4 regions of the Nocardia sp. NPDC056100 genome follow, and region 2 is predicted to be linked to each of the others. Evidence: riboswitches for the same ligand, from Rfam matches in the RefSeq annotation. Region 2 holds a riboswitch; each other region holds the start of a gene.

What was found. A riboswitch is a leader RNA that binds a small molecule or an ion and turns the genes downstream of it on or off. The one in region 2 is predicted to bind cobalamin.
Region 1: linked by a shared signal. The riboswitch ahead of glyA (serine hydroxymethyltransferase) and the one ahead of ACFC0O_RS01320 (CbtB domain-containing protein) in region 2 are both predicted to bind cobalamin.
Region 3: linked by a shared signal. The riboswitch ahead of ACFC0O_RS37505 (methylenetetrahydrofolate reductase) and the one ahead of ACFC0O_RS01320 (CbtB domain-containing protein) in region 2 are both predicted to bind cobalamin.
Region 4: linked by a shared signal. The riboswitch ahead of metE (5-methyltetrahydropteroyltriglutamate--homocysteine S-methyltransferase) and the one ahead of ACFC0O_RS01320 (CbtB domain-containing protein) in region 2 are both predicted to bind cobalamin.

What each region holds. Positions count from the first base shown of each region.
Region 1 is NZ_JBHJVY010000005.1:173,863-180,945, forward strand. It holds gene ACFC0O_RS37515 (FecCD family ABC transporter permease) at 1-285, shown strand, start outside; gene ACFC0O_RS37520 (ABC transporter ATP-binding protein) at 282-1,043, shown strand; cobalamin riboswitch at 1,142-1,339, shown strand; partial or broken gene glyA (serine hydroxymethyltransferase) at 1,553-2,777, shown strand; gene atzF (allophanate hydrolase) at 2,807-4,531, opposite strand; gene uca (urea carboxylase) at 4,528-7,083, opposite strand, start outside.
Region 2 is NZ_JBHJVY010000001.1:263,953-271,035, forward strand. It holds gene ACFC0O_RS01295 (hypothetical protein) at 1-69, opposite strand, end outside; gene ACFC0O_RS01300 (hypothetical protein) at 266-772, shown strand; gene ACFC0O_RS01305 (alpha/beta fold hydrolase) at 887-1,762, shown strand; gene ACFC0O_RS01310 (histidine phosphatase family protein) at 1,764-2,333, opposite strand; gene ACFC0O_RS01315 (CbtA family protein) at 2,330-3,178, opposite strand; gene ACFC0O_RS01320 (CbtB domain-containing protein) at 3,201-3,416, opposite strand; cobalamin riboswitch at 3,456-3,600, opposite strand; gene ACFC0O_RS01325 (hypothetical protein) at 3,666-4,055, opposite strand; gene ACFC0O_RS01330 (hypothetical protein) at 4,096-5,271, shown strand; gene ACFC0O_RS01335 (hypothetical protein) at 5,272-5,502, opposite strand; gene ACFC0O_RS01340 (FAD-dependent oxidoreductase) at 5,697-7,083, shown strand, end outside.
Region 3 is NZ_JBHJVY010000005.1:165,661-172,743, reverse strand. It holds gene ACFC0O_RS37510 (ABC transporter substrate-binding protein) at 1-668, opposite strand, end outside; gene ACFC0O_RS37505 (methylenetetrahydrofolate reductase) at 758-1,705, opposite strand; cobalamin riboswitch at 1,842-2,078, opposite strand; gene ACFC0O_RS37500 (carbonic anhydrase) at 2,246-2,869, shown strand; gene ACFC0O_RS37495 (hypothetical protein) at 2,875-3,639, opposite strand; gene ACFC0O_RS37490 (acyl carrier protein) at 3,938-4,165, opposite strand; gene ACFC0O_RS37485 (alpha/beta hydrolase) at 4,162-5,067, opposite strand; gene ACFC0O_RS37480 (hypothetical protein) at 5,159-5,749, opposite strand; gene ACFC0O_RS37475 (MlaD family protein) at 5,773-6,732, opposite strand; gene ACFC0O_RS37470 (MlaD family protein) at 6,729-7,083, opposite strand, start outside.
Region 4 is NZ_JBHJVY010000002.1:1,325,642-1,332,724, forward strand. It holds partial or broken gene ACFC0O_RS18250 (nitroreductase family deazaflavin-dependent oxidoreductase) at 1-63, shown strand, start outside; gene ACFC0O_RS18255 (decaprenyl-phosphate phosphoribosyltransferase) at 253-1,200, shown strand; gene metE (5-methyltetrahydropteroyltriglutamate--homocysteine S-methyltransferase) at 1,307-3,571, opposite strand; cobalamin riboswitch at 3,711-3,945, opposite strand; partial or broken gene ACFC0O_RS18265 (DUF5914 domain-containing protein) at 4,161-4,525, opposite strand; gene ACFC0O_RS18270 (hypothetical protein) at 5,005-5,466, opposite strand; gene ACFC0O_RS18275 (ArsR/SmtB family transcription factor) at 5,476-6,249, opposite strand; gene ACFC0O_RS18280 (MFS transporter) at 6,314-7,083, shown strand, end outside.

The DNA of each region.
Region 1 (7,083 bases), on a different contig from region 2:
CTGCTGGTCACCGCGCTGGTCACCGCCGCACTGGTGAGCGCGGCCGGGGCGATCGGTTTCGTGGGCCTGGTGCTACCGCATTTCGCCCGCTTCCTGGTCGGTCCCGGTCATTCCAGGCTGCTGCCGGTGACGGTACTGATCGGCGCGGTCTTCATGGTGTGGGCCGATACCTTCGCGCGAAGTGCGTTCGGCGCCAGGGAGATTCCGGTCGGCGTGGTCACCGCACTGCTCGGGGTGCCCGCCTTCGCGGTCCTGCTGGCCCGGCGGCGCAGGCAGCTGACATGACCCTGCGCGCACTCGAGGTTTCCTGGACCCGCTCGGGCCGCCTGGTGCTGGACGGCGTCACCCTCGATCCGGAACCGGGGACCACCGTGGGCCTGCTCGGCCCCAACGGTTCTGGCAAATCCTCACTGCTGCGGCTCATGTCGGGCCTGGACCGCGCCGATTCCGGCAGCGTCCGCCTCGATGACACCGCCCTGCACGATATTCCGCGCAGACAGCTCGCGCGCCGGATCGCGCTGGTCGGCCAGCACGCCGATACCGATCTCGATCTCACCGTCCACGATGTGGTGCGGCTCGGCCGGATTCCGCATCGCGGCTGGTTCGGCGGCGATCCGGGCGCGGATACCGCGGCCATCGACGCCGCGCTCACCGCGGCGGGATTGGCGGACAAGGCGACTCAGCGCTGGCACACGCTCTCCGGAGGTGAGCGCCAGCGCACGCTGATCGCGAGCGCGCTGGCGCAGGAACCCCGCGAACTCCTGCTCGACGAGCCCACCAACCATCTCGATATCGCGCATCAGCTCGAGATCCTCACCCTGGTCCGCGCCCTGCCGGTGACCGCGATCCTGGCCCTGCACGACCTGAATCTGGCCGCCATGTTCTGCGATGTACTGGTGGTGCTGCAACACGGCCGCGTGGTGGCGACCGGCGCTCCGGCGCAGGTGCTGACCGAGGAACTCATCGCCGAGGTCTACCGGGTGCGCTGCCGGGTCGAAAGCACCGGCGCGGGCGATACTTCGGTGCGATTCCTGCGCGACTGACCGGAGCGCGCCCCGGGCGTGCGGGCATCGTATGCTTCGTACGCAGCTGGTTCGCCGGTGATCGCGATATCGGGAGCCCCCGGATCGATCCCCGGCGTCGAAGTCCGCACGGTGCGAGCCCGCGGGCGAAGAGGGAACCCGGTGGGAATCCGGGACTGTCCCGCAGCGGTGAGCAGGAACGAACGCCGTCACACGCACTGGGCGACCGACAGCCCGGGAAGCGACGGCCGGTAGGGCGGCCGAATTCGGGCCGGTGCCTGTGAGTCCGAAGACCTGCCCGCTGTGCCGGATGCGCCGTATCCGGCGGTCGCCGCCTCGTGGACTGGGCGCAGCACCGACCTCCGGGCCGCCCGCGTGCGGGAGCCGGACCGTCTCAGGTGCGCGTGCCCGAGGGCGTCGGCTATCCCCTTGCTAGCCAACGGAGTACGCCAGTGGTTGCTTCTCATCCCCGCACCGCCTCGGTCAACACCCAACCGCTCGGTGAGCTCGATCCGGAGCTGGCCGCCGCCATGGCGGGCGAGCTGGCCCGCGAACGCGACACCCTCGGAGATGATCGCCTCGGAGAACTTCGTACCGCGCGCGGTATTGCAGGCCCAGGGCAGCGTGCTGACCAACAAATACGCCGAGGGCTATCCCGGCCGCCGCTACTACGGCGGCTGCGAACACGTCGATGTGGTGGAGACCTTGGCCCGCGATCGCGCCAAGGAGCTGTTCGGCGCGGAATTCGCCAATGTGCAACCGCATTCGGGTGCGCAGGCCAATGCCGCGGTGCTGATGGCGCTGATGAATCCGGGAGACCGGCTGCTCGGCCTGGATCTGGCGCACGGCGGGCATCTCACGCACGGTATGCGATTGAACTTCTCCGGCAAGCTGTATCGGGTGAGCGCCTACGGCGTGAGCAAGCGGGACCATCGCATCGATATGGACGAGGTCCGCAAGATCGCCCGCAATACCTCGCCGAAGGTGATCGTGGCGGGCTGGTCGGCCTATCCCCGGCATCAGGATTTCGCGGCCTTCCGTGAGATCGCCGATGAGGTCGGCGCATACCTGTGGGTCGATATGGCGCACTTCGCCGGGTTGGTCGCGGCCGGATTGCATCCCTCGCCGGTGCCGCACGCCGATATCGTCTCCTCCACCGTGCACAAGACCCTGGGTGGTCCGCGCTCCGGTCTGATCCTGGCCAAGCAGGAATTCGCCAAGAAGCTGAATTCGGCTGTCTTCCCGGGCCAGCAGGGTGGACCGCTCATGCACGCCATCGCGGCCAAGGCGGTGTCGTTCAAGATCGCGGCGGGTGCGGAATTCCGGGATCGGCAGCAGCGCACGCTGTCCGGTGCCAAGATCCTCGCCGAACGACTCACCGGCAGCGATGTCGCGGCCAAGGGCATCAGCGTGCTCACCGGCGGTACCGATGTGCACCTGGTGCTGGTGGATCTGCGGGATTCGCAGCTCGACGGTCAGCAGGGCGAGGATCTGCTGCACGAGATCGGAATCACGGTGAACCGCAATGCCGTTCCCTTCGATCCGCGCCCGCCCATGGTCACCTCGGGTCTGCGCATCGGCACCGCCGCATTGGCCACCCGCGGGTTCGGCGATGCCGAGTTCACCGAGGTCGCCGATATCATCGCCACCGCCCTGGCGGGTGGCTCCGATATCGAGGCGCTGCGCGACCGGGTCACGAAACTGGCGCGCGCGGTACCGCTCTACGACGGGCTGGAGGACTGGCGACTGCTCTGATCCGGCCCGTCGTGCGGCGGGACGGTGCGCTAGCGAGCGCTCAAATACGCTCGCCAGCCACCGTATTCGGTGATGTCGGCGGCGGTTGCGGTGGCGTCATGGGTCGCGGTGAAACCTATGACGCCGCGGCCGTCCTCCAGTTCGATCGCGGTGAGCGCCATCGGTGCGGGCAGGGCCGCCAGGAACCGGCCCAGCGCGGCCTCGGACAGCCGGTACAGCTCGCCCGGAATGGGCGCGCCCGCACCGGGTTCGGTGCGCACCAGTCCGGGTTTCGGTGGCGTGGTGGCCATGGCCGTGAGCCGGTACGCATCGGTGGTGCGAATGGCTCCTGCGAAGCGCGCCCCGAGTTCCTCGAGTTGCCAGTGCAGCGGCTGATCCCGCAGATGCGCCCCGAAGACGGCCAGGTCGACGCCGCGATCGACCAGAAGCGGTGCGGTATCGGCGTTTTGGAGCCGGGCCGCGATATCGACCGCGACCTGATCTGCGAAGGCGGGGACGACGATCATCACTCCGAACGGATATCCGGTGGCGGTCGCGGCCCCGGGAATCGCCACGGCCGCCAGGTCCACCAGATTGCAGAAGTTGGTGAATGTGCCGAGCCGCCGGTTGATTCCGATCGGATCGGCCTGCACCGCCGCGAGACTCGGATGCTCGGTGGTCGTCGGCAAGAGCAGGGCGTCGAACGGTTCGAGCAGTTCCGCCGCGAAGGCGCGAGCCCGGGCTAGGGTGTCCAGATCGGTGGCGAAGCCGGGCCCGGTGGTCGCGGCGGCGGCCGAAATGATCGCCGCCACGGTGGGATCGGCCCCGGCCGGGGCGGTATCGAGGAACGCGCCGACGGCCGCGTAGCGCTCGGCGACGATCGAGCCGTCGTAGAGCAGCAGTGCGGCCTCCAGCAGCGGTGCGATATCGACCGCCTCGATCTTGCATCCGGCTTCCAGTGCGGCGCATACCGACCTGTCGAAGGCGTCCCGATACTCCGGGCTGAGCGCATCGAGGTTGGCGGGCACGGGGACGGCCAGCCGCGGCACCTGGGGTGCCGCGAATCGCACATCGGCGGGCCAACTTCGGCTGCGGGGATCACGGCCTTCCGCGCCCGCCATGACGGCCGCCGCCCGGGTGGCGAGGTCGAGGGTGGCGGCGAAGATGGTGACGGCGTCGTAGTCCGCGCAGGCCGGGACCACCCCGTGCGCCGGGATGATTCCGAGCGTCGCCTTGATGCCGACGAGGTCGTGGAATGCGGCCGGGACCCGGCCGGAACCGGCTGTGTCCGTACCGATTCCGATATCGGCGATGCCGAGCGCGACCGCGACCGCCGATCCGGAACTGGATCCGCCCGAGATCAGCTCGGGGTGCAGTGCGTTGCGGACCGCGCCGTGAGGGCTGCGCGTCCCGACCAAGCCGGTGGCGAACTGATCGAGATTGGTCTTACCCAGCACGATCGCCCCGGCCGCGACCAAACGCGCTATGGCGGAGGCGGTTTCGGCGGGGGAGTAGGCGTATTCGGGGCAGCCCGCGGTGGTCGGCAGTCCCACGACGTCCACATTGTCCTTGACCGCGACGAGCAGTCCGGCCAGCGGCAGCTCCGCGCCGTCCGCGAGGCGCTGTTCGATCGCGGCCGCCTCGGCGTGCACATCGTCGAACTCGCGCAGGGTGATCCACACTTCGGGCCGATCGGCCGCGGCGATGCGCGCGTAGGCCGCCGCGACGCGTGCGGTCGGCGAGGGGAGGGCGGCCTCGGTCTGGGACGGGGTCATTCGGTCACTCCGATCACGGCTAGTGGGGTTCCGGGTTCCACGGTGGCACCGGGGGCGACGAGCACCCGCAGGACGGTGCCGGTGGCCGGACTGGGCACGGGCAGTTCGAGTTTCATCGCCTCGAGGACCGCCACGGGGTCACCGGCGCGCAAGCGCGCGCCGGGTTCGATATCGACGCGCCAGACATTGCCGACCATGGGCGCGGTGACCACGGTGGCATCGGGCGGCAGATCGGCGAGCGGATCGCCGCGGTTCTCGACCGGTGGCGGTGCGGCCACGGTGCGGTCGAATTCACCGGCGGCGTGCCAGGCGCGTTTCTCGGCCTCGAACGCCGCACTCTGCCGGGTCTCGAATTCGGCGATGTCGGCGGCATTGTCGCGCAGCATCTTCCGGTGTTCGGCGAGCGCGAAGACGCCATCGGTGACCTCGGCGTCGAAGCGTCCGGACCGGGCGGCCGCGCGATGGTCGAGGAGCTGTTCGGGGCTGACCGGCTCCCAGACGATGCGGTCGAAGAAGCGGAACAGCCACGGTGTGCCGTCCTCGAACGGCGCGTGCTGTCGATAGCTGGACCAGATCGGAATGGTGCGCCCGATCAGCTGATAGCCGCCGGGGGATTCCATGCCGTACACGCACAGGTATTTACCGCCGATGCCCACCGCGTCCGACGGCGTCCAGGTGCGCGCCGGATTGTATTTGGTGGTGACCAGCCGATGCCGCGGATCCAATGGAACCGCCAGGGGCGCACCGAGATACACATCGCCGAGCCCGAGCACCAGGTATTCGGCATCGAATACGGTGCGGCGGACCTCATCCACGCTGTCCAGGCCGTTGATGCGACGAATGAACTCGACATTGGACGGCAGCCAGGGCGCGGTATCGCGAATTCCGCTGCGGTAGCGGTCGATTGCCTCGGCGATGGACGGATCGTCGAAGGACAGCGGCAGCCGAATGGTGCGGCTCGGCACGACCAGATCGCCGGTCGCGGGCAGTTGCTCCTCGAGTTCGGCGAGCAGTCCGAGCAGCCGATACTGCGGCAGCGCAGCGGGATCGAAGTGGATGTGCAGCGACCGGACCCCGGGCGTGACATCGATGATGCCGGGCGGGGCGGCGGCCGCCAGGGCCTGTGCCAGCGCGTGCACCCGCATGCGCAGGCCGAGATCCAGCACCATCTCACCGTATTCGACCAGGATATTGTCATCGCCGCCGCGCAGATAGCGCACCGCCGGACGGTCGGCGTCGGCGTCCACGCCGCCGAGTATGCCGCGATCACGCAGTGCCGCACCGGAATCGGCGAGCACACCGGTGGCGCGCGCGGTGGTCGAGGCGCGCAATTCGGTGGCGGTGTCATCGGTGACGGGCAGGAACGCGATGGTGTCGCCGGGCCGCACCTGACCCAGCTTCCAACGGTGCGCGGACACCACGGTCAGCGGACAGGCGAAGCCGCCCAGGCTGGGACCGTCGGGGCCGAGCAGAATCGGGGTATCGCCCGAAACATTGAGCGCGCCAACGCTGTACGGATTGTCGTGCAGGTTCGACGGATGCAGTCCGGCGTCACCGCCATCGGTGCGCGACCATTGCGGGCGCGGTCCCTCGAGCCGGATACCCGTGCGATTGGCATGGCTGCCGACCCGCCAGGAACGCTCGTAGAACTGCGTCATATCGGCGTCGGTGAAATAGGCGGGCGCGGTTTGCGGCCCCTCACCCACGGCTAGCTGCCAGTCGTGGGTGAACAGCGGCCGCTGCTCGACCGGCACCGGTCCCGGCGTAGTCGCCGTATCCGATTGCACGGCAGCGATTCCCAGCACATCGCCATCGGCGACGGCCTTACCGGTGACCCCGCCGAAACCGCCGAGCGTGAACGTCGAGGCACTGCCGTGGTACAGCGGCGCGTCGATCCCGCCCCGAATGGCCAGGTAAGTGCGCAGCCCCGCATCCGAGGGCGCGCCGATATCGAGCACCGATCCGGCTGCGATGGCGACCGGTTCCCACATGGGCGCGGGTTCGCCGTCCACGGTCACCAGGGTCGGCGCTCCGGTGACACAGATCAGCGCCGTACCGGAGAACCGCAGTCGCGGTCCCTGCAAGGTGCATTCGAGGCCCGGTGCGCCGGTGGGATTGCCGACGGCGGTATTGGCCAGGGTGAACGACAGATCATCCATCGGCCCGGACGGCGGAATTCCCACCTCCCACAGTCCGATTCGGCCGGGATGGTCCTGCACCGTGGTCATGGTGCCCGCCCGCAGCACATCCACCCGGCGGCTGGACCAGGACAGGTCGGCCAGGGTGCCGGTGCTGTGATCGGCGGCGCGTACCACCGGCGCGACCGCGGCGGCCCGCAGCTGCGGCAGATTCGTTTGCACACCGTAGACGCCGGTGTCCGCGAGCGCCGCGCTCAGCTTCCCGAACGCCTCCTCGCGATTCGCGCCGTGCGTGATGACCTTGGCCAGCAGCGGATCGTAGAACGCGCTGACCTCGGTGCCGGTCCCGATCCAGGTGTCGACCCTGGCGTCGGCGGGAAATCTTGTCGCGGTGACCAATCCGGCGCTCGGGCG
Region 2 (7,083 bases):
CGGGGTCTCGCGGGAGATGTCCGGTGCGTCGTCCAGCGGCGGGAACTCCACCGCTCCTTCACTTGTCATATCGCATCCTCATGTTCAACCGGGATGTCCGGGTGCCCTTTTCAGCAGGATGACCAGCCGGGGCCGGATCAAACGGGAGGACGGCGAGGTATCACGGTTTGATAACGCCCGAGGTGGGGTAACCCATGGATATGACCTTGAAGCGATAGATCGGCCGGTGACGAGCGCACCGATCCCGACCGGCGGAAGGAAAGCAATGGAGTTCGACGAGATGGTGTTACCGGTGTCGGGGCTGTGCGTGCAGTGGCGGCCGGCCGATGAGCATTTCCGAATTCGCCCGTCCCACAACGATTCCGAGGGTGAGGCGGCTCCGCCGTGGCGAACGTGGCTGGGGCACAACGATATGGCGGTCGGCGCGGCGGGTCCCATCCCCGAGGAGCCGGAAGCGATGTGGTGGGCGGTCTGGGGCGAGTACACCGGGGCGGATGTCCAGGTCACCCTGGATGATCAGACCCGGCCGGAGGTCATGGTGTTCGGCAATCTGTGGATCACCGAATGGCGCGGCCCCGAACAGGAGGCGACGGTGGTGACCGCCGATCGGCAGGCGGAAATCCATTTCGCGCATCCGATTTCGCTCCAGGAGCGCACGCAGCGTATGCGGCACAACCGGTTACGCGGTCCCAGCCATATCGAGACCCCGGCCGGATTCCACGAGATGGCGCTTCGCCCGGACCGCCGGAACTCCCGGCTGCGTTCGCGCTGACCGGGACTCGAATCAGCGAAGTATCAGACAATTCCGGCGTGTTCGGTGCGGACGGAATGTCGGTGCGTGCGTCGCGCGGTCCATACGAGGCTTTGCCCTTACCCTGCCCTGGTGATGTCATCGAGCGTGTCCCGGTCGATCACTCTTGGCGATGGCACGGTGGGCTTCGCCGAATACGGCGATCCATCGGGCGTTCCGCTGCTGTACTGCCCCGGCGTCCCCGGATCACATGTGGAGGCGGAGGCTTTCGATCAGGCGGCGGCCGCCGCCGGTATCCGCGTGGTGGCGGTGGACAGACCCGGTATGGGCGATTCCAGCCCGGCCGCCGCCCAGCCGGTGGTGGACTGGCCCGATACCGCCGTCCAACTCGCCGATCACCTCGACTGGGATCAGTTCGCGGTCATCGGCGTATCGGGCGGCGGCCCCTACGCCCTCGCCTGCGCCTACCGCCTGCCCGAACGCGTCGCCGGTATCGCGGTGGTCTCCGCTCCCGCCCCCTTCGACAAACACCCGGACGGCGATCTGGACGCCGCGGCTCGTAAGCGCCGTCGGAGTCTTGCCATGCTGCAACGCTTTCCCTTCCTCACCGGCCCCGCCGCCGCCCAATTGGAGAAGGCCGTCCGCAAGCGCGGCGGCATAGACACCCTGATCTCGCAAATGGCCCAGGTGGATCAGGCCCGCGTGGCCGCCGATCCCGAACTCGCGGCCAAGATGGCCGCCAACCTCGCCGAGGCGTTCCGCCAGGGCCCACGCGGTTTCGCCACGGACCTGCGCTCGCTGTTCGGCAAACCCTGGGGTTTCGATCTCACCGATATCACCGCCCCCGTACAGATCTGGCACGGCGACGCCGACCTGAACCTCCCCTGTTCGGAGAGCCGTCGCCTCGCCACCCTGCTCCCCCACACCGACCTGCACCTGATCCCGGGCGCGGGTCACCTGCTCTTCATCGACTACGCCGCGGAGATCCTGGATTCCCTCTGCCTGCGCTGACTCATGTCAGCGGGAGGGCGGTGGTGCGCAGGGTCCACGCCGGGGCGCGGTGATGCAGGGTGGTGGCGGTGAGGGGTGCAATGTCTATGCGCCAGAAGGATTGTGCGGGTGCTTGCAGAGCGCACAGGACCGCGGCGCGCACCAGTGCGGGATGGGTGATGGCCGTGATGTGCTCGCCGCGACCGGCGAGGGTGTTCAGCCAGGCCCGGGTGCGGTCGATGAGATCGGTGATCGATTCGCCGCCGTGCGCACGGAATTCGGGGTCGGTGAGCCAGGGCATCAGCTGCTCGGGCGGGAGGGTGTCCATGGTGCGGCCGGACCAGTCGCCGTGGTCGAGATCGCGCAGGGCCGGGTCGGGGGTGCCGATGAGGCCGAGGCCCGATGCGGTGTCCCGGGTTCGGGTTTCGGGGGCGTGGTAGGTCACGGTGCGGTCGGCGCCGGGGACGGCGCCGACCTTTCCGATCATGCGTTCACCGAGTGCGTTGAGCGGTTCGTCGAGGGGGAAAGCGGCGTTCTGCGTGGCATCGGTGATCGCGTGTGTGATCAGCGTGAGCCGGGTGACCGCGCTCATGCCGTCGCGGGGGTGCTGGGTTCGGTGGCCCGTTCACCGAGCAGGCGCGGGGCCAGCCACGCGAAGCCGATGCCGATGACCGCCCACATGATGAGTTGTGCGGCAAAGGAATACAGCCGGAAGTGATACAGGTCGTCGGCCGGGAACCCCGGATAGACGATCTTGCCGGACGGATCGGTGAGGGGCTGTGGCGTCTCGGTGTCGAAGTCGCCGAAGGAACTGTTCGCCGACAGATGTCCAAGCGGCGGCAGTATGAGCATGACCACCGCCATGACCACCACGAAGGAGGCTGCGGCGGCGATCGTCGCGGTCCAATTGCCCAGTCGCGCAGCGAGTTTGCGGCCGAGCCAGATCGCCGCGATCAGCGCCACCCCGGTGATCACGATCATCGCCAGGTAGAGCGCCGTGCGTTCCTTGATGGTGTCCGGATGCCCGATCGAGGGCGGATTGGCCGGATACTTCAGGAACGGAACCGCGTACAGCGTCAGGAACATTCCGCCCGCGACGAGCAGTGCGAGATTGCGCGGGGTGATGTTCCCGGCCCGGCGCAGCGCCAGGTAGTAGACCACCGCGAACAGCGCGCCCAGTGCCAGGCCGAAGACGACCATGCCGAAACCGATTCCGACATTGGCCTGTTCGGTGCGAGTGAACAATTCGGTATCGGCCATATCGCCCATGGGATGTCCGGCGGCCTTGTCCAGGGCCATTTGGGCGTCATCGCGCCCGGTTTCGTAATCGATGGCGCGGCCGATGATGGGTTCGGCCAGAATGCGCGCGAACGCGAACGCCAGCAGTCCGCCGAGTCCGCCCAGCAGGACGCCTCGGCCGATGATTCGCTTTTCCATTGTGTGTGCTCGATTCCCGTTGCTAGTGGCAGGGGAATCCGAGGAAATGCCGGCCGTCGTGGACGAACTCGTGCACGTGCATATCGCTGCCGAAGATCGATACCGCGCCCTGGTCGATCCCGATGAAGTAGATCGCGAGCAGTGCCAGGATGGCGGTGCCGGTCAGCCATAGCGCGGTGGTGGGCAGGGCCAGGGATCCGGTTCCGAGACCGGAACGCGGGACGTATGAGGTTGCCACGATGACTCCTCGAGTTCGTGGGGATTGTGCGCGTCCCCGTCGGTGAATTGAACGCGATGCGAGGGTCTGACTCGCCCCCCGCCGGATGGCGGGAGTTCACAGTGGCGCGACCGTTCCGGAGTTGCACCGGATTCCTCGAGGCATCGTTCCTCAACGATACGAAACCGCGTGCGCGCAGGTCAAACGCGGAACCGCACCGTGAAATGGCTATTGCCGAGCTATCGATACCTGTGAATTTCCTGGTAACGCTCAGGCGGATCCGAGTGCGTCACCGAGGATCTTGTTCAGATCGACCGGCGTTCCCGGTTCGTAGACGGTCGCGCCCTTTTTGGTGATCACCACGATCTTGCCGTCCCGAATCCGGCAATCCATCTCTGTCAGCACGGTTTTGGCGCGCACATCGTAAACGGTTCGGCAGTGCGTCTTTTCGCGAATCCAGAAGCCGAGCCGGGCCAGCACGGACAGCTCGACCAGGGTGGCGGAGATGAGATATTCCAGCGCCTGCAGATCGATCATGCCGCGCTCGCGGGTGACGCTGACCTCCTCGATCCCGGACTTCTCCAGCCATTGGCCGAGTTCTTCAGCTATGTCGCGGTCACCCGCGCGCACTTCGACATTGAATACTTGTTCCGCTGTCATAACGGGCTCCGGCCGGTCGGCGATGATAGAGAATTATTCCGTGATCGAGGCCGGATCGGAAGCCGATTCGCCCGGCTGTCAGCCCGAACTCCTGCGTGCGCGGGCGGCCCGGCTGATCTCCGATCGCGGCTGGGCCTGGCCGCCCGCCACGCCGCTGTCCGAGCGGGAATTGGCGCGAGAATGCGCACTGCTCGGTGTTCCGCCGGGAGTGGGTCAGCTGGCGAATCACGCGCAATTCGGTGTGCCGGAGGCCCTGGAACTGCTCGTTTCCACATTTCTGACCGAAATCGCGCGGCGGCGACCGGAGTTGGCGCGAACGCTGCGGGATTGCGTGGTGGTCGAGACCGGTCGCAGTGGCCGGGCGCATGGCACGAGTACCCCGTATCGGGGTGAGGGGGTGGTCGTCTTGCTCGACGGCGCGATGCTGCTCATGTTCGCCGATATGGTCCGGCACGCGATGACCCTGATCGGTCAAGCACCGGGACGGGTTTTCGTGGATCCCCCCGAATCGGGCACGGTGCGCGCGGCGGCCCGGCTGATCTGGGCGTTCCGGCAACCAGCACGAGGATTCGAGCATTCGGATCTGCCACCGGCGGGTGACGGCTGGTACAGCGGCGCAGCGGCTTTCGGCAAGCTGCTGTGGTTCGGCGAGCGCTTTCTGATCGGACACGAGTTGGCGCACGCGCTGTTCCGCCTGGAACGCCTGACGGCGACACCGGGCATCATCGCCCTGATCGATCGCGATTTCCCGGACCTCCCCGCGCAGGTGCGCGAGGACTGGGCCGAGGAATTGAGCGCGGATCGGTTCGCCCGGAATCTCGTCACCGCCGGGGTCTCGCAAGTCGCACGCCCGGTGGCGTTCACCGCCTGCGCGGTCGCGACGGCCTACCTGGGCATTCTGGAGCGATCGACCGCGATACCGTCGAACGTGCCACTGCCGATCGCGCCCGCGGCGATCCGGGAACATCGGCACTGCTTCAGAACTCATCCCCCTGCCGAGTTACGACTCGAACTCCTGATCAAGGCCCGGGGTTCCGGGGCCGATGCCGGAATGACCGAGTTGTATCTCGCGGCCATGCATGCCCTGCGAGACGCGCTACACCAGGCATCGAATGGAAAGTGCATAGTGCCAATCGATTTCGATGCCTGGTGTGCGAATCCGCGCGGCCCCGCCGGGTGGTTGTGCGAGGCGCACGGCGACCGGCGTCAGTACTGACTACTGGCTGGGCTGCGGCACGTTGACATTGCAGTCGTCGATCTTGGGGTTCACGCCCATGTAATTGAGCGGCCCGGCCAGGATCGTCACCGCGATCGTCGAGGTGCCTGCGCAGTTGGTCGGCGCGTCGTCGAAGTAGTGCCGCTGTCCGGCGGCGACGGCGCCGATGACCAGCCACACCAGCACCAGGAAGGTGCCGATACCGGCCAGGCCGCTGCGGCCGCGGACCATCGGGCGATCGTTCGGATAGCTTCTCATTGTCCAACTCCAGGGTGAATCATGTAGTGCCGGTTCATCTTTCGAATCGGTCAATTCCTACGTGCTGCGCTAGTTGCCGCAATACCCGCTCGCCGCGACCTCAATCCCCCGTATCGCGGCGGTTTTTCCCGCTGTTTGAGCGCGGAGCGGACGGCTATAACCCGACCATGACTTCACTGTGGTTGAAAAACGCTGATGCGCCGGCGCGGTTGCGGCTGACGCCCGGATCGCGTTTCGATACCGTCGTGATCGGCGCGGGCATCACGGGTTTGGCGACCGCGCTGCTGCTCGCGGAAAGCGGTGCGGACGTGGCGGTGGTCGAGGCCCGCCGGATCGGCGATTCCACCAGTGGTGCGTCGACCGGAAAGCTCAGTCTGTTGCAGGGCACCCGCGCCCAGCGCATTCGCCGCCGCCACGGCGATCGCGCACTGCTCGACTATCTCGAGGCCAATCGTGAAGCGCAGCAATGGCTGATCCGATTCTGCGAGGAGCATTCCCTGCCGGTGCAACGGGAATCGGCGGTGACCTACGCGCAGACCTTCGCCGAAAAGAAGGCGGTGCGAAGGGAATTCGACGCCCTGCGGATGGCGGGCCTGCCCGTGACCGATCTCGCGCTGGATATGCCGTTTCCGGCCCAGGACGCGATAGCGCTGGCGGATCAGGCCCAATTGGATCCGGCCGCCCTGTTGGAGGCGCTGGCCCTCGAGATCGAGGCGCACACCACGTCGATCTTCGAATCGACCCTGGTGCACGATGTGCGCGAGGGCAGCGGCGATGATCTGATCGTGGAGACCGAGCACGGCGAGCTCACCGCCCGGACGGTGGTGATCGCCACCGGCACACCGATTCTCGATCGCGGCGGCTATTTCGCCCGGCTGATCGCGCAGCGCTCGTATCTCACCGCGTTCCGCGTGGCCGAGCCGATTCCACGGCATATGTTCCTCAGCGCGGGCAGTCCCACCCGGTCGTTGCGCTATGCGCCGACGCCGGAAGGCGATGTGCTGCTCGTCGGCGGTCACGGCCATACGGTGGGCCGCGTCCGCTCGCCGCGGCATCACGCGGAGGAGTTGATCGAATGGACTCGGCGCTGGTTCCCCGATGCCGAGCCGCTGCACAGCTGGTCCGCACAGGACTATCTTCCGATCGACGAACTCCCCTATGTCGGCCCGCTGCTACCGGGCCGGAATCGGATCCTGGTCGCCACCGGATATGCCAAGTGGGGCTTGACGAATGGCGTCGCGGCCGCGCTCGCGTTGACGGGACGCATTACCGGTAAGCCACCGGCCTGGGCGGGCACGCTCGCGAGCTGGCGGCCCTCGGAATTGCGCTCACTCCCGACCGCCGTTGCCGCCAATGCCGGTGTGGCCCAGCAACTTCTGACGGGCTGGCGGCATGCGCTCGGCTCGGGCCGGGACGGTATTCCCGCCGAGGGACAGGGCCGGGTGGAACGCCACGGCGTCATCCCCACCGCCGTCTCCACGGTGGACGGCGTCACGACCGAGATCTCTGCGGTGTGCCCGCACCTGGGTGGCATCCTGTGCTGGAACGATGCCG
Region 3 (7,083 bases), on a different contig from region 2:
GAACCCTGCTGCCCGCCCGTCGCGGCGCGCAAGCGGCCGCGCAGCTGATCGACCAGCTGCGCGCCCCGATCCTGGACGTCGAAGATCCGGGCCAGTTCGGTGATCTCCTGGAACAGCGTATCGATGCCGAGTGGCGCTGTGCGGGTGACGGTTTCGCCGTCCACCTTCGCGCCGGTGCAGACCGCGGGCGACTGATAGGTGGGGATGCCGAGCTGCGCGAACCGGGAGCGCTCGGCCACCACGGCCGGGGTGAAGGTGTGCGCGCTGGCCGAGGTCACCAGATCGGGTTCCTTGGCCAGCACCGCCTCGAACGACGGATCGTTATCGGCCAGGCGGGGCACCTTGGCGTTATCGGCCGCCAGCGCCGGGAGCACCGGATCGAACCAGGTCGAAGTGCCGACCATGCGATCGGCCAGGCCCAGCGACAACAGGATCTCGGTGGAGGCCTGGTACAGCGCCGCCGCGCGGGTGGGCGCCTTGTCGAAGGTGACCTTGACGCCGCAGTTTTCGAGGGTGAACGGATAGCTGGTGCGCCCCGGGCGGTCCTGGGCGCTCGCGTCTCCGGCCGTCGTCGTATCCGAGGAGCTGCCGCAGGCGGTGATACCGGCAACGAGACAGCCAACTGTTCCGAACACAGCCAGAAGCCGCATCGCTCGCGTCGTCTTCATGAAATGCACCGTACCAATCGGAATCTTATGGAATCCCCGGCGCGGTATGCGCCCGGAGCGAATGTTCAGCGACCGAATCGGTTTCGCGGTCATGCGCTGAGCGGCGCGGCGGTGACGTGGTAGCCGAGGTTGTTCAGCACCTCGCGGGTCGCCTTGGCGAAATTGAGCGTGATGAAGTGCAGGCAGGGCGCGCCCTCGTCGATGAGCCGCTGCGCGATCTCGGTGGCGATCTCGATGCCCGCCGCGCGCACGGCGGCCCGATCCTCCTCGGGACCGTTGCCCGCCGCGCGGCGCAGCCGCTCGGCGATCGCGGCCGGGAGCGCCCGCCCGCTGAGTTCCTCCGCGCGGGCCACCGTGCGCATCGAGGTGATCGGCATCAGTTCGGGGATAATGGGTTTCGCGCCCTGCACCGGATCGAAGGCGGCCATGCGATCCCGCAGCCGCAGATAGTGCTCCGGATCGAAGAACATCTGGGTGATCGAATAGTCCGCTCCGGCACGGAGTTTCGCGGCCAGATAGGCGGAATCGGTCTCCAGGTCCGGGGAGCGGTGATGCCCCTGCGGGAACGAGGCGACCCCGACGTGGAAATCGCCGAGCTCCCGCACCAGCCGGACCAATTCCTCGGCGTACTCCAGGCCGTCCGGATGTTTGCGCCATTCGCCCAGCGGGTCGCCGGGCGGATCTCCGCGCAGCACAAGGATATTGCGGATGCCGCAGTCGGCGTAGGAGCCGACCAGCGCCCGCAGTTCGGCGACGCTGTGCCCCACCGCGGTCAGGTGCGCGACCGGCAGCAAGGTGGTCTCCTGCGCCAGTTGGCCGGTGATGCGGGCGGTGCGGTCCTTGGTGGAGCCGCCGGCCCCGTAGGTCATCGATACGAACGCCGGGTGCATGCGCTCGAATTCGCGTGCCGCGCGCCACAATCGGGCTTCACCGGCGGCGTCGCGGGGTGGATTGAACTCCACCGAGAACGGCACCCGCGACCCGGAATGGGCGCGCAGACTTCGCACGACGGTAGAGGTGTTGTCAGCGTTCGACATCGAGGAGCTCCATGATCAGCGACCGATACGCCGTCACCCCATCGGGAGCGCACGCTGACGGAGCCCGCGGGGTGATTCGTCCCCGCACCGATCCTCGGCGTACCGCCCAATCCACGAGGCGACGACCGCCGGATACGGTGTATCCGGCGCAACGGGCAGGTCTTCGGACTCGTGGGCGCCGGCCCGCACCGGGCCGACCCCGGCACACACGACCGGGGCGCTACCTATCGGCCGTCGCTTCCCGGGCTCGCGCCCAGTGCCTTCACGACCGTCGTTCCCACTCACCGCTGCGGGACAGTCCCGGATTCCCACCGGGTTCCCTCTCACCCGGCTCGCGCGTGCGCGATGCCGAGCTCGACGCCTTCGAGTGGATCAGGGGCTCCTCAATACCCTCTCCGGCGAACCAGCTGCGATGACGAACTCTAGCGAAGTCCGGCGGCGTCTCCAACCGGCGGGTTGCGGTCGGACCAACCGGCGGGTTGCGACCACACCGTGAACCTCACATCGCGTCCAGTCTGTTTCATGGGCAATATGGGAGCTATGCCTTATTCGAACCCGATCAGTGCCTGGAAGTCCCTCCGCGAAGGAAATGAGCGTTTCGTCAACGGTGAACTGCAGCACCCCAGCCAGGGAGCGGCGGATCGCGCCAAGCTCGCGGGCGGGCAGCACCCCTCGGCGATCCTGTTCGGCTGCGGTGACTCCCGCGTCGCCGCGGAGATCATCTTCGACCGCGGTCTCGGCGATATGTTCGTGGTCCGGACCGCGGGCCACGTGGTGGACAGCTCGGTGCTCGGTTCCATCGAATACGGCACCGAGGTGCTCAATGTGCCGCTGATCGTCGTCCTGGGTCACGACAGCTGCGGCGCGGTGCGTGCCACCATCGACGCGCTCGACAACGGTGAGGTGCCCGGCGGATTCATCCGCAGCGTGGTGGAGCGGGTCACCCCGTCCATCCTGCTCGGCCGCCGCGAGGGCCTGACCACCGTCGACGAACTCGAGGGACGCCACGTCGAGGAGACCGCGCGCCAGCTCATGCAGCGCTCGACCAGCATCTCCAAGCGCGTCATGGCGGGCGAACTCGCCATCGCGTGCGTCACCTACAACCTCGCCGACGGCCAGGCGAAACTGAACAGCGTCTTCGGCAATATCGGCGAACACGCCTGATCGGATTATTGGCTCGGTCGCCCCGCGACGGCGTTGTAGATGCCGTCGCGCAGGCGATCGAACCATTGCTCATCGGCCTCACGATGCTCGGCTTTGCGCGCCTTCGCCGATCCGGCCTCGTATCGCCAACGCGCCCACGGTGATTGCGGGCGGGCCAGGCGAATCGCGCCGATCAGTCCCACTATCGGTATGAACAGCGCGAACAGCCCGGTCCAGGCTTTGCCCTTGGCCATGGTCACCAGGGCGAGCGAGCCGTGCAGCAGCACCACCCCGACGACCACCTGCCAGCCGCGAAAGTTGTCGGTGATCCCCAGCGGTGTCGCACCGAGCAGCATGAGGGCGCACACCGCGATTCCGATGACGACCGCGTCCACCGATACCCGGCCCTGTTCGGACCAGTAGACGTCCTTCAGATCCAGGATCAACGCGAACTCGTCGAGCACCAGCGCGGTGCCGACCCCGAATAGTCCGGCGAACAGTTCCGGCCACGGCGAATGCTCACCGATCGGGCTGAATACGCCGAATCCGGCCGCGATCATGAACACCACCCCGAACACCATGTGGTGAATATGCTTCCCGCCCGGGGTGATATTGCCCGGCCACCACGACACACCGGCGCGAATCATGCGCACGCTGATCCGGATGAACACGAATGTGATCACGAACATCAGCAGCAGAATCGCCAGCGGCAATTTGCCCGGCAGCACGATCATCCGATCGAACCAGCCGTCCGGAGCTGCTAGCGGTACACCCGCGGGAACGCGTCTCACGCCACCTCCAGGATCAGGCATTTCGCTCGCATTCGAAGCCAACGATAGCGATCTTGGTAGCCGAGAACCGGCATTCGGGACGGAGTGCGCCGAAGTGGTTCGGTGATGCCGCCGGGCAGGGGGACGATTCCGGCGGCATCAGCGTGAGCGGTGAGCACGCCCTCGGTTGCAGCGAGGGCCACCACTCAGGAGGCGGGTATACACCCGGGTTCCGGACCGCTTCGAGACTATGGGCGGAAACCCTTACCGCGCTTGATGATTGCTGACCACGGAATGACGGCCGGGTGAATAGTGGTCGCTAGCGACGCGGACGGCGGCCGTTCGCATCGCAGAATTTGCGTTCCATCGCTTCCCAGACCTCGCGCAACGTGCCGGTCCGCGGGATCTCGTCGGGGGTGACGCAGATCCCGAAGGTCTTCTCCAATTCGGCGATCAGTTCCAGCGAGTGCATGGAGTCGAGACCGCAGTCCAGGTACGGCCCATCCGAATCCTGTTGCGCCGCAGCCGATGTACCTCCGGAGGTCATGCCGTCGCCCGGCGCGGAACCGTCGCCACGGTGCGATCGACGAAGGCCGCCAGCTCGGCTATCGCCAGGCGAGATTCGGGGACCAGCATGGCGGCGGCCTGGAAGACGTGGACCTGTTTCAACCAGAGCTGGAACTCGCAGGGGACGCCGCGCGCCGCGAGGCGGGCGGAGAGCAGCTCGGCGTCGGGGAAGGTCATTTCCGTGGAGGTCGTCTGGATGAGGGTGGGCGGCAGACCGGTGAGATCACTGTCCACCGGGGAGAGCAGCGGGCGGTCGCCATTGGCCCGTTCGGCATGAGCGGTGAAGACGCCGACGGATCTGATCGGGAAGACATCACAGGTCGCGGCGGTCGGCGCGGCCACCATGCGGCTGGTATCCCAGCCGGTGAGCGGGGACATCGCGGCGATCGCCGCGGGGACCGGCAGACCCTCGTCGCGGGCGGTGATCGCGGTGGCGAAGGTGAGATACCCACCGGCCGAATCACCCATGAAGACAATGCTTTCCGGGGCAACGCCCAGACCGAGCAGATAGCGGTACGCGTCCACGCAATCGTCGATCGCGGCGGCGACCGAATGTTTGGGGAGCATGCGGTAGTCGACGCTCAGCACCGGAGCGGACAGTGCCTTGGCGATGCGGCCCACCAGCTGGCGGTGCAGCCATTTACCGCCGACGTAGAACGCGCCGCCGTGGAAGTACAGCACCACCCGCTCGCCGATCGGGTCGGCCGGGGTGACCATTTCGGCTCGGGCATTGGCGAGCTGGATCCAGCGACGATCCAAGCCGCGCGGCGACCACATGAATCGGCCCAGCTGATCGGCGAGCCGGTACGGCCACGGCAGGTTCGGGGCCAGCGCCCAGAGCCACAGCACGGGTTTCATGGTGTAGCGCAACGTCTGCCGCACCACCCTCGATTACCAACTGCCCCCGGGGAATTCGGTATAGACGAGCTTCTCGGTCACGGTGGATTCCTCCTGGATTACTGCGATGATTTCGTCACTTGCGCGGGAGCGCGCCGTCCATGCCGCCGACATCGGAGATCTTCCAGCCCGAATTCGTATCGATGGTGACGCTGTAGGTGACGGTGGTGAGCCCGCCGTCCGGGGCCTGGGCACTGGTGGAATTCACGTTCACGAAGACATTCACCTTGTAGATGCCGCCGGAATCCGAGGCGACCTTCGCCGTGATCGGGGTGGCGGTCGAGGTCCACTTCAGCGGGACCAGGATCTCCTGCAATTTGGGTGCGGTGGCATCGAATTTGTTCGCCAGGGTGGGCGTGGTGTTCGCCTTCAATTTGGCGAACCAGGAGTTCACATCCTTGTAGTCGATGGTGGCCGCGCCTACCGCGTAATCGGTGGCCACCTGTTCGGCGTGCTGATTCGCGGCCGTGGCGGCGGTGCTGTCGCTCAGCTCACCGCGCGCGGAAATCCACAGTGCCGCGAACACTCCGGCGGTGATCACCAGCGCCGCCACGACGGCGGCCGTGATCATGGTCGACAGCGAGACCGCGATGGTCCGCCCGGTCCCGGCCGCGGCGGGCTCGGCGGTGGTCTTCTCCTCGATGTTCTCGTCGATCAGGGTCGCCATCTGAACTCACACTCCATGTCTGATTACTTGACGTTGATCCGCAGCCGCAGCGCACCGTCATCGCCGACCGAGGCGAGCGCCTGTGCGAGCAGACTGCTGATATCGACCTGCGGAATGGTCGAAATACCGGTCCGGACAAGGGGTTGCAGCACCGGAAGCAGGGCTTGCAGATCCGGCCCGACGGTGCGGACCCATTCGGCCAGCTTCTGCAGGAACGGTGCGAGACCATTGCCCTCGGCGTACATCTGCGGACCCGGTGCGATCTTGACCAGATCCCCGAACGCCGCCGCGATCCTGTCCACGCCGACGCCGAAATCCACCCACTGCGGATTGCCCGCCGAGATGGCCGGCGCGGCCCAATCCATATCTCCCGCAAGCGATTGCAGATTGGTGATGACCGCGCCCAGCTGCGGCGAGCGGCTGATCATGCTGGCCGCCAGCAGATCGCTCGCACGCGCCAGTCCGGGCACCGTGGATTCGGTTCCGGTCAGCGCCCGGTCGAATGTCTCGATGAGCGGTTTGATGGATTCCGGATCGAGTTGATTCAGGAATTTCACCACCAATTGCGCGACTTCCGGAATCGAGGTGGGCATGCGAATCTTCTCGGTCGCCACGGTCTGCCCCGACCGCAGATAGGGTCCCGCGCCGGTGGCGGGCACGAATTCGATATAGGGCTCACCGATCGCGGACAGATTCTCGATGACCACGCGCGAGTCGACCGGAATCTTATAGGTGTCATCGATGCGGAAATTCACCTCGACGCCCGCCGCGGTGGTGTCCACCGAGGTCACATCGCCGACGCGAACTCCGCTGAGCAGCACCGGCGAGCGCACCCCGATACTGCCGGAATTGGTCAGCACCATGCGCGCGGTGGTGTAGTCCACGAAGGTGTCGAGCCGGACCACCCCGTACGCCAGATAGATCGCGCCCAGGATCGACACGACCGCGATGGACAGCAGCGATACCGCTCCCCCGGCCTTCATCGCACCGCGCCGATCATGCGCAGGGTATCGACGATCCGGTCCACCTGATCGTTCTTGGCGACGGTATCCGGCCCGCTCACCGTCGCGCCGGTGATATTCACCTTCGGCCCGCGCTCGACGAACGGAATGATCTTGTCGCGCAGCAGGGCGACCAGCTTGTTCAGATTGGACGGCGCGCTCAGATCCAGGGGTCTGCCCGTGAAGGCCAGCGGCAGAAAGGCTTGCGCGGCCGCATCGGCGGAATCGACCAGCGGGGCCGCCCAGATCAGCGCGTGCCCGACCGCGCCGAGCTGGCCCAGTACGCCGACCACCCCGACCACCGAGGACACCGCCGCGGAGGTCTGCGTGACG
Region 4 (7,083 bases), on a different contig from region 2:
AAAGTCGACAGGCCGATCCCACTGGTCGTGCTGACCCTGCTCGGCAACCCCACCGGACCCTGAATCTCGGGAAGCTGCAGCGGTTTACCGCTCTGCGAGGAATTCCGGCGAGATGCTTGACCGAGACACGAGGGGCGGTGTTTGGGAGTATGTCGGGGGCGGTGTCGCGGGGGTCACAAACGAGGGCGTCGATGCACCGTGCCAGTTACTCAAAGGGATTCGTCCGCCTCCATGGGAAGCAGTCACGTTGTTATGAGCGAAGAACCGACGACCATCGAACTCGACGAGGCCGTCCTCGCCGGACCACCCAAGACGTTGGCCGGTGGCCTGATCAAGGCGGTGCGGCCACGTCAGTGGGTCAAGAATGTCCTGGTCTTGGCGGCACCGCTGGCCGCGGGGACGATTCCGGGTACCGACACCTTTGCCATCTCCGATCTCACGCGCGATCTGCACATCGGTATCGCGTTCGTGGTGTTCTGTCTGGCGGCCGCGGGCATCTACCTGGTCAACGACTCTCTCGACGTCGAGGCCGACCGGGCGCATCCGACCAAACGCTACCGGCCGATCGCGGCCGGTGTAGTTCCGGTGAATCTGGCCTACGCGCTGTCGGTGGTGCTGCTCACCAGCTCGATCCTGCTCTCGTTCGCGGCATCGGCGCAGCTGGCGGTGGTGATGGCGATCTACGTCGGCATCCAGCTCGCATACTGCTTCGCGCTCAAGCATCAGGCGGTGCTCGACATCTGCATTGTCTCGTCGGGCTTCCTGCTGCGCGCGATCGCCGGTGGCGCGGCGGCCAATATCGCGCTGTCGCAATGGTTCCTACTGATCGCGGCGTTCGGCTCGCTGTTCATGGCCGCGGGTAAGCGCTACGCCGAGATGAAGATCGCCCTGGACACCGGCGCCAAGATTCGCAAGTCGCTGCAGTACTACACGCCCACCTACCTACGGTTCGTCTGGACCCTGTCGGGCACGGCGGTCGTGATCTTCTACGGGCTGTGGGCATTCGAGGCCGATCACAAGGACAACCCCTGGTTCGCCATCTCGATGGTTCCCTTCACGATCGCCATCCTGCGCTACGCGGTCGACATCGATGGGGCGGGCGCCGGTGAACCCGAAGAGATCGTGCTGGGTGACCGCATACTGCAAGTGCTGACGCTGGCCTGTGCCGCGTGCATCGGTGTGGCGGTGTACCTCACCTAGCTCACCGACGCGTATCGCGAAATCGGCCCCAGCCGAACGGTTGTGGCCATCGGCCGGGGTGTTCCGCGCGGTGGAACACCCCGGCCGTGTCAGTGCGACGCCGCGATCAGCGCAGCGCCTTGGCCGCCGCGACCAGGTTGCGCAGCGAGGCGGTCACCTCATCGGTGCGGCGGGTTTTGAGACCGCAGTCCGGGTTGACCCAGAGTCGTTCGGCGGGAACGGCTTTGAGAGCCAGGGCGAGCGACTTCTCGATTTCCTCGGTGCCGGGCACGCGCGGGGAGTGGATGTCGTAGACACCCGGTCCCACACCGAGATCGAATCCGGCCGCGTTGAGGTCATCCAGGACCTCCATATGCGAGCGGGCGGCCTCGATGGAGGTGACGTCGGCGTCCAGGCCCGCGATGGCGCCGATGACCTCACCGAACTCCGAATAGCACAGGTGCGTGTGGATTTGGGTGGTGTCCGCGACGCCGGCGGTCGAGAGGCGGAACGCGTCGACCGCCCACTCCAGATACGCGGCCTGATCGGCTTTGCGCAGCGGGAGCAGCTCGCGCAGGGCGGGCTCGTCGACCTGGATGATGCCGATGCCGGCGCTCTCCAGATCGACGGTCTCGTCACGGATCGCGAGCGCGATCTGGCGGGCGGTATCGGCCAGCGGCTGATCATCGCGAATGAACGACCAGGCCAGGATGGTGACCGGACCCGTCAGCATGCCCTTGACCGGCTTGCTGGTCAGCGACTGCGCGTAGGTGATCCACTGCACGGTCATCACCTCCGGGCGCACCACATCGCCGTACACGATCGGCGGGCGCACGCAGCGGGTGCCGTAGGACTGCACCCAGCCGTTGATCGTGGCGGCGAACCCGTCGAGCTGTTCGGCGAAGTACTGCACCATGTCGTTGCGCTCGGGCTCACCGTGCACCAGCACGTCGAGTCCGATTTCCTCTTGCAGCGCAATGACTTCGGCGATCTCGGCGCGCATGCGAGCGTCGTATTCGGCGGCGTCGATCTCGCCCTTGCGCAGCTCGGCGCGGGCGATGCGGATGCGACTGGTCTGCGGGTAGGAGCCGATGGTGGTGGTCGGCAGCAGCGGCAGGTTCAGCCGCTCCTGCTGCACCGTGCGGCGTTCGTCGGCCGGGGTGCGGCTGATCGCGTCCGCGTCCAGACCGGCCAGGCGTTCGCGCACCGATTCAACCCGCAAGCGCGGATCGGCCTTGCGGTCCGCCACGGCGGTGCGCGCGACCGCGAGCGCCTCGGCGACCGCGGTCTCACTGTCGGTGAGAGCGGTTGCCAGCACCCGGATTTCGGCGATCTTCTCTTCGCCGAACGCCAGCCAGCTGCGCAGCCGCTCATCGAGATCGGTCTCGGGTGCGAGGCTGTACGGCACGTGCAGCAGCGAGCAGGAGCTCGACACGGCAACGCTCACACCGGCTTCGCGCAGACCGGTCAGGCGCGGCAGCGCATGATCGGGATCCACCCGCCAGATGTTGTGGCCGTCGACCACGCCCGCCACGATCAGCTTGTTCGTGATCGACTGCGCCGCAGCCACATCCGCGTCACCACTGGCGACCAGATCGAGCGCGATGCCCTCGATGCCGGTCTCGGCGAGCGCGGGCAGCGCCTCCCCCACTCGCCCGAAGTAGGTGGCCACCAGGATCGAGGGCCGCGAACTCGCCTGCGACAGTTGCTGATAGGTGTCGCGCACCGCGGCCAGCTCGGCTGCGGACAGGTCGGTGACCAGACTCGGCTCATCGATCTGCACCCAGCTCGCCCCCGCCTCGGCCAGCAGCGCGAGCAGTCGCTCGTACAGCGGCAGCAGGCTCGGCAGCAGGTCGAGCAGATCGCTGCCGTCGACCGATTTGGCGAGCTTGAGGAAGGTGATCGGCCCGACCACCACCGGCCGTGCCGGAATACCGAGCGCCAGCGCCTCTTTCAGCTCCGCGAGCGGCTTGTCTGGATGCAGCGAGAACTGCGTCGCCGCCGACAACTCCGGCACCAGGTAGTGGTAGTTGGTGTCGAACCACTTGGTCATTTCCAGCGGCGCGACCTCGGCATTGCCGCGCGCGGCGGCGAAATAACGGTCCAGTTCATCGGCGATACCCGATACCCGCTCGGGCAGTGCGCCCAGCAGGACCGCGGTATCGAGGACCTGGTCGTAGTACGAGAACGTGCCGACCGGAACCGAATCCAGCCCGGCATCACGGGCGGCGGTGAGCGCGGTGGTGCGCAGGTTCCGGGCGACCTCGTGCAGGGCGGCGGCGTCGCTGCGCCCGGCCCAGTACGCTTCGATCGCCTTCTTGAGCTCCCGGTTCGGACCGATACGCGGTAGCCCCAGCACTGTTGCGGTGAAGGTGTTTTCAGGGTTCGACATCGAATGAACTCCATGGTTCAGCAGCCAGTGACCGCCACCCATAACGAGCGCACACCCAGCGAGCCCACAGCAGCATCGTTCCCGTGCCCGGGTCCACTCGGCGCAACGCCCAATCCACGAGGCGACGACCGCCGGATACGGCGTATCCGGCACAGCGGGCAGGTCTTCGGACTCGTGGGCATCGACCCCGATGGGGTCGGCCCCGGCGCTCGAGGCCCGGGGCTGGTCCTACTGACCGTCGCTTCCCAGGCATACTTCCGGCGCCCAGTGCGAATGACGGCTGTCGTTCCCACTCACCGCTGCGGGACAGTCCCGGATTCTCACCGGGTTCCCTCTCGCCCACCGGCGCGCGAACGCACCGTCGGACTTCGACGCCTTCGGGTTGGGGTCAGGGGCTCCTCGACTCCACCTCCGGCGAACCAGCTGCGGAGGCGAATATAGCGAAAACCAATGGGATAGCGAAAGGCGGGTCCGGTCCGTCCCACGGAGTGGACATACCGAACGATGCGCGAGGGGTCCGGGTGCCGATAGGACGAGATCCGCCCGAAGCCCGCGGGCAGGACCATCGCCCGAGGGGACCGCCGCCGCTCTACCGGTGCTGTGTGCGCAGCCGGTAGCGCCGCTCGGCGTAGGCGAGATCATCGCGCCACAATCGATTCGCGGCGTGGTTCATCGCCGGACGCAGCAGCGACAGCGCGTGGTGTGCGAACCGAATCCCGGACGATCCGAGGTCGCGATGGTCGTCTCCACCACTGCGGTGCGGGCTTGGCCGTCCGGGCCGGGACCCATTGGGGTGGCATGGGTTTCGACGACGCTGCCCGTTCCTTCGCCCGCCACGATGTGCATCACGATGGTGCGCGAATCCGGGCAGCTGAATTCGGCGCGCACCGGTACGCCCAGTCGGCGGGTCACGTGGAAGGTCACCGCCAACTCTAATCGGTGATTGTCCTCGGTGATCCCCTCGCGCGGCGGCGTACCGGCGGGCCGCTCACCCAGAATCGTTGCCTCAGTATTTGTTTCACGGCCGACGCCCCTGCGACCAGCGCAGGGTCGCAGCGATCAGTGCGGGATCGGCGTCCTGATAGGTGGGCCGCTGACGTGGCCAGGTTCCTGGCGAGAATCGTTGTAGCGGAGAGTTCTTCGGCCCGGAGACGAGTTCGGAGCGGATCCCGCACCGCGGGAATCGATTCGATCGATCGACACCCCGCATCGGAACGGGACGGTCGCCGAACATTTTTGACGCCTCTGCCCGTTTGTCAGGGCCCACGCGGAGATACTGAGCTGGTGAAGGACATGACAAGCGAGTCCGATTCGGGTGATCTGCCCGCAGTGGACATGCGTTCGGTCGAGAAGATCGTCGGGGCGGGGAGTGCGTCCTTCGAATATTGTTGGTATGAAGCGTATTTCGGCACCTTAGCCACCACGCGATGCGACTAGCCCGGTGCGGGCTTGGTGAATCGAACACCGTTGAAGGTGTGGGTGCAGCACGCGCACGCGGGCTCCAGACTCGTGTGGTCGATCTCGGGATTCACCACGCGAAGTATCCCGCCCGAGTCGACATACAGCCCGCTGTAATAGCTCGCCTCACCGATCCGCACGTAGTCTCGGCGATCGAAGTCCCGTACCGCGACAAGCCAGAAGATCGGCTCACTGTGATCGAGCCGGGATCGCGCCTCGGCCACGGTCGACTCCCAGTTCGACCCGACCCGCGAGAGCAGGAATCGGAACAGCGGTGTGTAATCTCGCCCGCGTTGCGTCGATCGCCCCATACCCTGGTGTGTCACATCGGATTTCACGCTCGGCGCGGTGTTGCGCCGATGCCGGTACTCACCGCCGCGCGGACGTGAGCCCCGCGCGGTCGTGTTGTCCTTGCGATACAGCGGCGCCTTGTCCACATCCCGACTCTACGGAGTCGCGGGTGCGGTGTCGGGGCGTGTGGTCAACGCGCTCAGCCCGTCTCGTCCGCGCGGGGTGATGCGGATACTGCGCGGGGTGGTGCCGCGAACGATCCAGTCGAGAGCGAACAGTCGGGTGGTGATCGCGCTGCCGAGCGGGCCGGACAGGTGGTGTGCCTGTTCGGTCCAGTCGACGCAGTAGCGCAGCGGCGCGGTGGTGCACAGCAGATGCGGCGCGATCCCCCAGTCCGCCAGCGCGGCAGCGCCGGCGGAGGTGAGCAGGTAGTCGGTCCCTCTTCCGGGTGCGGAGAGCCGATCACTACTGCTGGCGGGATGATGCAGGCCGTCACCTCCGGTAACCCATCCGGCCCCGAGGAGCTGACCGAACAGATCGACGCCCGCACGTCCGGCCAGGTGGTGGTAGCAGGTGCGGGCGGTGCGCAAGGCCGCGGCACGTGTGTGTTCGCGCAGTGAGGTGATCGGGGTGCGCGGTGCGAGGGCCGCGAGCGCTTCCAGCACGCCCTCGACCTCGCCGCTGGCGAGCCGGTAGTAGCGGTGGCGGCCTTGCTGATCGGCAGTGACGAGCTTGTGCTCGAGCAGCAGGGACAGATGGTTGCTGATGGTGGAGGCGGCCACCCCGGCCTCCTCGGCGAGCCGCCCGGCCGGGAGCGCGCGGCCGTCGGCCAGGGCGATGAGCACGCGCGCGCGGCGCGGATCGGCGAACGCGGACGCCAGGCGGGCGATGTCCGGCTCGCCCTGCGGGTCGTGCGGCATAGAGGACATGCCCCGATGCTAGGCGCGAAATACTTCGACCCACGGTGAAGTATTGGCGACGCACACTGCGGTCATGACTGCTGAGCGTGTGCGATGGCCGTTGACTCTCGCGTTGTGCGGCGGCTACTTCCTGGTGCTGTTGGACGTGACGGTGGTCAATATCGCGCTCCCGCAGATCGGGTCGGATCTGCACGCGGACGGTTCCGGACTGGCGTGGACGGTCGATGCCTACGCGGTGCCGTTGGCGGCGTTGCTGCTGGGCTCGGGCGCGATCGGCGACCGGCTCGGTCACCGCCGCGTGGCGCTGCTCGGGCTGGCCGGTTTCGGTGTCGCGTCGGTGCTATGCGCGCTGGCTCCGACCATCGGTGTGCTGATCGCCGCGCGGGCGATGCAGGGCACCGGCGCCGCGCTGATGCTGCCGGGCACGCTCGCACTGCTGGTGGCCAACGCCCGGGACGAGAACGCGAGAAATCGGCTGGTGGGTGTGTGGGCGGCGACCGGCGGTGCGGCCCTGCCCGCCGGTCCGGTGATCGGCGGGCTGCTGGTCCAGGCCGCGGGGTGGCGCGCGGTGTTCTGGCTCAGCGTGCCCGTGGTCGTTCTCGCGCTGATACCTGTGCTCGGGCTCGCCCGTTCCCGCGCCACGACGCCTGGATCGAACACCGTCGATTGGGGTGGGGCGGCGCTGCTGGTGACCGGGCTCGCGTGCCTGGTGAGCGCGATCATCGAAGCCCCGCGGTTGCCGTGGTTGGCGGTATCGCTGGGCACGATCGCGGCGGGAGTCGCCTGTTGGTTCGTCGTCGTGGAACGGCGAGCCCGGTATCCGCTGCTGCGCATCCCGCACGG